2 regions of the Klenkia sp. AC732 genome follow, and region 2 is predicted to be linked to the other one. Evidence: riboswitches for the same ligand, from Rfam matches in the RefSeq annotation. Region 2 holds a riboswitch; the other holds the start of a gene.
What was found. Region 2 has a riboswitch for thiamine pyrophosphate ahead of AC0IVP_RS13295 (ECF transporter S component). Riboswitches for the same ligand answer to the same signal wherever they lie in the genome.
Positions count from the first base shown of each region.

Region 1 (3,396 bases), on a different contig from region 2:
CCTGCAGCACGTCCCGGGCTGCCTCGACCGCGGACGGCCAGTCCGGGCTGGTGCCGGCGGACCCGGCCGTCGTGGCCTCGGCCGCCAGGGCCGCGGACAGCGTGCAGCCGGTGCCGTGGGTGTTCGCGGTGTCCACCAGGGGACGGCGGCTCAGGTGCACCGACGTCGACCCGTCCGGCTCCCGCACGGCGAGGACGTCGACGCTCTCCCCCAGCTCGTGGGCCAGGTGCCCGCCCTTGACCAACACCGCACCGGGGCCGAGCGCGAGCAGGGCGACGGCCTGCTCGCGGAGGTCGGCCACGGTGCGGGCCGGTTCCACGTGCAACAACCGGGCCGCCTCCGGCACGTTCGGCGTCACCAGGTCGGCGATGGGCAGCAGTGCCGTCCGGACGGCGTCCACGGCGTCGTCGTCGATCAGCTGGTCCCCGCTGGTCGCGACCATCACCGGGTCGACGACCAGCGGGCCGACCGACCGCCGGGTGAGCACGTCGACGACGGCGTGCACCACGGCCGCCGAGCCGAGCATCCCGGTCTTGGCGGCGTGCACGGTGACGTCGTCGAGCAGGGTCTCCAGCTGCTGGCTGACGAACGGCGCCGGTACCGGGTGCACGCCGGTGACGCCGTGGGTGTTCTGCGCGGTGAGCGCGGTCAGCACCGCGGTGCCGTAGGTGGTGCGCCCGGCGAAGGTGGCCAGGTCGGCCTGGATGCCGGCACCACCACTGGGGTCCGAGCCCGCGATGGTCAACGCCACCCGGGCGCTCACGCCGGCACCCCGGTCAGCGCCCGGCGCAGCTGCGCGGCGGCGGCCCGGGGGTCGGCCGCGGCGCAGACGTCGGACACCACGCACACCCCGTCGACCCCGGTCGCAGACACCTCGGCGACCCGGTCGGCGTGGATGCCGCCGATCGCCACCGCGGCGATCCCGGCGGTCCGTGCCCGGGCGGCCAGCTCCCGCACGCCGTCCAGGCCCAGCTCGGGACCGGCGTCGGGCTTGGTCGGGGTGGACCACAGCGGGGACAGCCCGACCAGGTCCACCGTGCCGGCGGGCAGCACGAGGGCGGCGTCGAGGTCCGCGGCCGAGCCGATCGACAGGCCCAGGTGCAGGTGCGGGGCCAGCGCCCGCACCTCGGTGACCGGCAGGTCGTCCTGGCCCAGGTGCACGCCGTCCGCGCCGGCCAGCAGGGCGACGTCGACCGCGTCGTCGACCACCACCGCGACGTCGGGCCGGTCGGTCAGCGCCGCCCGCACGGCCCGGGTCAGCTCCAGCAGCTCCCGGCGCGAGGCCGTCTTGTCCCGCACCTGGACGGCGGTCACCCCACCGGCGGCCGCGGCGGCGACCACCTCGGGCACCGACCGGGGGGCGCACAACGCGGTGTCCGTGACCAGGTAGAGGGTGGGGTCGAACCTCATCGGAGGTCGGCGGCGGCGAGGTCAGCGGCGGCGAGGTCGTCGGGGCCGACGGCGTCCAGGGCGTCCAGCCAGGCGATCGCGAAGCTGCCGGGCCCGGCGGCGGTGGCCGCGGCCCGCTCGGCGGCCACCGCGACGTGCGCGTGCGCGGCCACCGCGCCCAGCAGCGGGGAGCCGGTCGCCGCGACGTAGGCCGCGGTGAGCGCGCCGAGGGCGCAGCCGGCGCCGGTGGTGCGGGTCAGCAGCACGTGCCCGCCGCCGACCCGGACCGTCGTGGTGCCGTCGGTGACGACGTCGACCTCCCCGCTGACCGCGACCACGCCGCCGGTCCGCCGGGCCAGGTCGGCCGCGGCCTCCAGTGCGTCGTCGGTGCTGTGGGTGCTGTCCACGCCGCGCCCACCGGCGCCCGCACCGGCCAGGGCGAGCACCTCCGAGGCGTTGCCCCGGACCACGGCCGGGCGCAGCTGCACCAGCTCGGCGGCCAGTCCGGTGCGGAACGGCAGCCCGCCCACCGCCACCGGGTCCAGCACCCACGGGGTGCCGGCGTCCCCGGCGGACCGGGCGGCCAGCCGCATCGCCTCCGCCGTCCGGGCGTTGACGGTGCCCACGTTGACCAGCAACGCCGAGGCGACGGCGGCGAACCCGGCCGCCTCCTCGGGGGCGTCCACCATCGCCGGCGCGGCGCCCACCGCCAGCAGCGCGTTCGCGGTGATCATCTGGACGACGGTGTTGGTCAGGCAGTGCACGAGTGGTGCGGAGTCGGTCAGCGCGGTGCGGGCAGCCCGCAGGTCGGCAGCGTCCATCAGGGTCGACATCCCTTCGCCAGTGTCAGCTGGAGCAGGTTCGACGGGTGTGCTCTCAGTCCCGCGGTCGGGACACCCCGTGTCGACACCGATCCTGGCAGGGCGTGCCCGACGTCGTCCACAGGGGTGAGGTCCGTCCACCGAGACGGTCCCGTGCTTGATCGACCGGGACCGGGCTGTGAGGGTGGGGGGACCACACACGGGAAGGGGCACGGTTGGACCCGATCGCAGTGACGTTCCTGGCCGTGGGCGGGCTGGGGATCGTCGTCCTCGTGCTGTCCCTGGTGGTCGGGGAGATCGGTGAGTTCGGCGGCGACGTCGACGGCCCGTTCTCCGTCCCCGCGCTGGCCGCCGGCCTGGGCGGCGTCGGCTTCGGCGGCGCCGCGGCGTCCGCGCTGCTCCCCCGGCTGCCCGGCGTCGTCACCGTGCTGCTGTGCCTGGTGGCCGGTCTGGTCGTCGCGCTCCCCCTCGCCGCCGGCGCGGTCAAGCTGTCCGCGGGCCTGCGCGACATGCCCACCGAACCCACGCTCACCGCCGGCCACCTGCTGGGCAGCCAGGGCGTGGTGGTCTCCACCGTGCCCGCCGGTGGCTACGGCGAGGTCCGGCTGACCGTGGCCGGGCAGCACCTCAAGTACGCGGCGCGCAGCGACGTCACGCTGCCCGCCGGCACGCCCGTGTACGTCGTCGACACCCCGTCGCCGACCTCGGTGGAGGTCGTCTCGACCGCACCCGAGAACCCGCACCCCCCTGCTCCCGAGCTCCGTGGAGGACCTTCGTGACCCTGCTCTACGCCATCGGCGGCATCGCCGTGCTGGTGGTCCTGCTCGTCCTGCTGGTGCTGTCCCGGATCAAGGTGGCCGGTCCCAACCAGGCCTTCCTGGTCACCGGACGGCAGGGCCGCTCCGTCACCGCCGCCGACGGCGCCGTCAGCCGGGACATGTCGGGCCAGAAGGTCGTCATGGGCGCCAGCGTCTTCGTGCTGCCGGTGGTCCAGAAGCTGCACTCCATCGACCTGTCCAGCCGGCGCATCCCGGTCGGCATCCGCGGCGCGGTGAGCAAGCAGGGCGTCAAGTGCGACCTGGAGGGCGTGGCGATCGTCAAGGTCGGGGGCAACGAGTCCTCGATCCGGGCCGCCGCCCAGCGCTTCCTGAACCAGCAGGGCGGCATCGACACCTTCACCTCCGAG
Region 1 is NZ_CEEDOS010000010.1:15,197-18,592, forward strand. Features, by position in the region: gene thiD (bifunctional hydroxymethylpyrimidine kinase/phosphomethylpyrimidine kinase) at 1-763, opposite strand, end outside; gene thiE (thiamine phosphate synthase) at 760-1,410, opposite strand; gene thiM (hydroxyethylthiazole kinase) at 1,407-2,222, opposite strand; TPP riboswitch at 2,205-2,300, opposite strand; gene AC0IVP_RS06480 (hypothetical protein) at 2,426-2,989, shown strand; gene AC0IVP_RS06485 (flotillin family protein) at 2,986-3,396, shown strand, end outside.
Region 1: it holds a riboswitch for thiamine pyrophosphate, as region 2 does, so the genes downstream of both, thiM (hydroxyethylthiazole kinase) here and AC0IVP_RS13295 (ECF transporter S component) in region 2, are expected to answer to the same signal.

Region 2 (3,396 bases):
GACGACGACGGTGGCCACGATCTGGGCGACCGGGTTCACCCGGGACAGCGGGACGTCGGGCGTCGGGCCCAGCGCCAGGGACGCCGTCACAGCGCGAGCTCGGCGTCGGAGAGGACGTCGACCAGGTCCCGGTCGTGGGTGACGACGCAGACCGCGCAGCCCGCGGCGCGCTGCTCGGCCAGCAGGGTGACCAGCTCCCGCCAGGTGACTGCGTCCTGGCCGAACGTCGGCTCGTCCAGGACCAGCACCTGGGGGGCGGTGGCCAGCGCGGTGGCCACCGACAGCCGGCGCTGCTGCCCGCCGGAGAGGGTGAAGGGGTTGGCGTCGGCGAACGGGGTCAGCCCGAGCCGCTCCAGCAGCTCCTCCGCGCGGGCCCGGGCCGCGGTGGACCCGGCGCCCGAGCGCAGCGGGCCCAGCTCCAGCTCGTCGCGCAGCCGCCCGGTGAGGAACTGGTGCTCGGGCTGCTGGAAGACCGTCCCGATGCGGGTGACCAGCTCCCCGGCCCGCCACCGGTGCGGCTCCCGGACCCCGCGGGCGGCCAGCTCCGCCGAGGCGACGACCCGGCCGGTCGAGGGTGCCCGCAGCCCGGCCAGCAGCAGGGCCAGCGTGGACTTGCCGGTGCCGTTGGGCCCGGTCACCGCCGTGACGGCGGCCGCGGGGAGCTCCAGGTCGGTGGGCGCCAGCGAGGGCTGCTGCGCCCCGCGGTGGGTGAAACCGGCCGCCGCTGCCGCCAGCCGGGGGGAGGAGCGTGGATCAGGGTCCCTGGTCCACGTCCGTCCTCCCTCACCACATCTCGTCGAGGAGGACGGACTCTGATCAGGGACCCTGATCCACGCTCCCGGGCGCGACAGGTCCAGCCCCGCCGTCCGGGGCGCCGGCGTCCACCCCGGACTGTGCTCGATGAGCCCGCCGTCGACCACCTCCACCACCCGGTCCACCAGCGGCAGCCAGGGCGCTGCGTCGTGGTCGATGACGAGCAGCGTCGTCCGGCGGTCGGCGACGGCGCGCGCCACCGCCGTCCGGACGACGTCGGAGCCGGCCGGGTCCAGCTGGGCGGTCGGCTCGTCGAGCAGCAGCAGCCCGGGACGGCGGGCCAGCGCGCCGGCCAGCACCAGCCGCTGCTTCTCCCCGCCGGACAGCGCCTGGGTGGGGCGCTCCCGGCCGTACCGCCAGCCCACGGTGGCCAGCGCCTCGTCGACCCGCGGCCAGATGAGCGCGGCCGGCAGCCCGGCGTTCTCCAGGCCGAAGGCGACGTCGTCCCCGGCGCGGGTCATCACCAGCTGGCTGTCGGGGTCCTGCAGCAGCAGGCCCAACCGGTCGCGGGCGTCGGCGGGGGAGCGGTCGTCGACGGTGAGCTCACCGGTGACCTCGGCGGCCTCGGGGTCCAGCAGCCCGGCCAGGACGGCGAACAGCGTGGACTTGCCGGCCCCGGAGCGGCCGGTGACCAGCACCCGCTCGCCGGGGGCGACGTCCAGGTCGACGCCGGTCAGCGCCCAGGCGAGCCGGGAGGCGTGCCGGACCGCCAGGCCCCGTGCCCGGACCGCGACCGGGCCGTGCTCAGACGCGGCTGCGCCCGGAGGCGAAGGAGCTCAGCGCGCCGGTGCGGGCCAGGGCCCGGACCAGCAGCAGCCCGAGCACCCCGGCGATCAGCACGCTGCTGATCACGGTCAGCACGGTGTAGGGCAGCTGGTAGGCCCAGAAGCCCAGGTCGGCGTAGTAGAGCGAGTTGTCCAGCACCGAGGTCGAGAGCCCCGCCGTGACCGCGGCCAGCACCGCGGTGCCCCAGCCGAAGGTGCGGTAGCGGGTGAGGGCGAAGCCCAACTCGGCGCCCAGGCCCTGGACCAGGCCGTACACCACGATGATCCCGCCGTAGGGCGAGGCGAGCAGGCTGACCGCGGCGGCCAGCGTGGAGGCGAAGGTGGCCGCGCCGGGCTTGCGCACCAGCAGGCCGGCGACCAGGCCGGGCAGCAGGTAGACGCCGTTCATCAGGCCCTGCACGGGCGGGAAGAAGGAGAACGCGCTGCCCACGGTCGAGTTGAGCAGGTTCCACAGGATGAAGACGACACCGAACGCGACGCCCAGCACGGCGGTCGTGACGATGTCGACGGTGCGCCAGGAGCGGCGCGGCGCGGCCTCGGTGGCAGCGGTCGGACGGGTGACCTCAGCGGTCATGGTGCTCTCTCCAGACTCCCTACGCCGGCATGACCCGGTTCAGGTTCGAGGGTCTGCGGTCTCCCGCACTCTCAGCGCCTCCTGGCGCTCCCCTGTCGGTGTGTTCTGTTGTGCCGCAGAGACTACGCACGCCGGCTCAGCCGGACACGCCGGCCCGGACGGCGTCGGCCCCGGCAGGGCGCTCCCGTGGCCATTCCGCGAGGACGACGCGGTCGCGCCCGCCACGCTTGGCGGCGTAGAGGCAGGCGTCGGCCGCCTGTACCGCGGCTTCGAGCTCGGCACCGACCAGCCCGTCGGGCGGGGGTCCGGCGAGGGTGACGACGCCGATGCTGACGGTGGCCGACCAGTCGGCCATCCACTCCGCGGCCCGCACCCGGAGCGTCTCCGCGTAGGCGCCGGCCCGGTCGGCCGGGGTCGTGGACAGGACGAGGAACTCCTCGCCGCCCAGCCGGACCACGACGTCCTCGTCCCGGGTCTCGGCGGCCAGCCCGGCCGCGAACCGCCGGAGCAGCTCGTCCCCGGCGGCGTGGCCGAGGGTGTCGTTGACGGTCTTGAAGCGGTCGATGTCCAGGACGGCCACCGTGGTGGTGCCCGGCGTGCCGCCGGCGGTGGCGGCGACCCGGTCCTGCAGGGCGCGCCGGTTGAGCAGGCCGGTGAGCGGGTCGGTCACGGTCTGCCGGTGGAGCGCCTCGAGGGCGCTGCCCAGTCGGTGGCGCAGCCGCAGGACGACCTCCGTGGTCCCCAGGAAGGCCAGCAGCGGCAGGGCGACCAGCGTCAGCCACTGCAGCGGGTCGCTGGTGATGGCGCCCATGGCCGCCCCGGTGCAGGCGGTCAGCGTCACCATGGCCGCCCGGCTCGCCGCCCGGGACAGGTACACGGCCGCGTAGACGGCGTTGGGCAACAGCAGGACGACGTTCAGCATCCCGCCGGCGCGGCTCTGGTTGGCCAGCACCGAGAGGAGCACCAGCCCCATCAGGCAGCAGACGAGCAGACCCAGCACGGCGTCGGACCAGTCACGGCCGACGGTGAGCAGGGCCAGGGCGGTCAGTGCCGCCGCCCCGAGGACGGCGAGGAAGACCGCCGTCCAGGCGCCGGGGCGCAGCGTCGTCGGGTCCAGCAGGGCGAGCAGCCCGATCGCTGCCGACGCGCCCACCAGGGCCGCGAGGACCCGGGTGCGGCCGGCGTCGGGCCGGCCAGGGGGCGTCGGGTGCGGCACGGGAGGGC
Region 2 is NZ_CEEDOS010000025.1:6,248-9,643, reverse strand. Features, by position in the region: gene AC0IVP_RS13305 (energy-coupling factor transporter transmembrane component T family protein) at 1-90, opposite strand, end outside; gene AC0IVP_RS13300 (ABC transporter ATP-binding protein) at 87-1,490, opposite strand; gene AC0IVP_RS13295 (ECF transporter S component) at 1,558-2,172, opposite strand; TPP riboswitch at 2,172-2,276, opposite strand; gene AC0IVP_RS13290 (GGDEF domain-containing protein) at 2,309-3,388, opposite strand.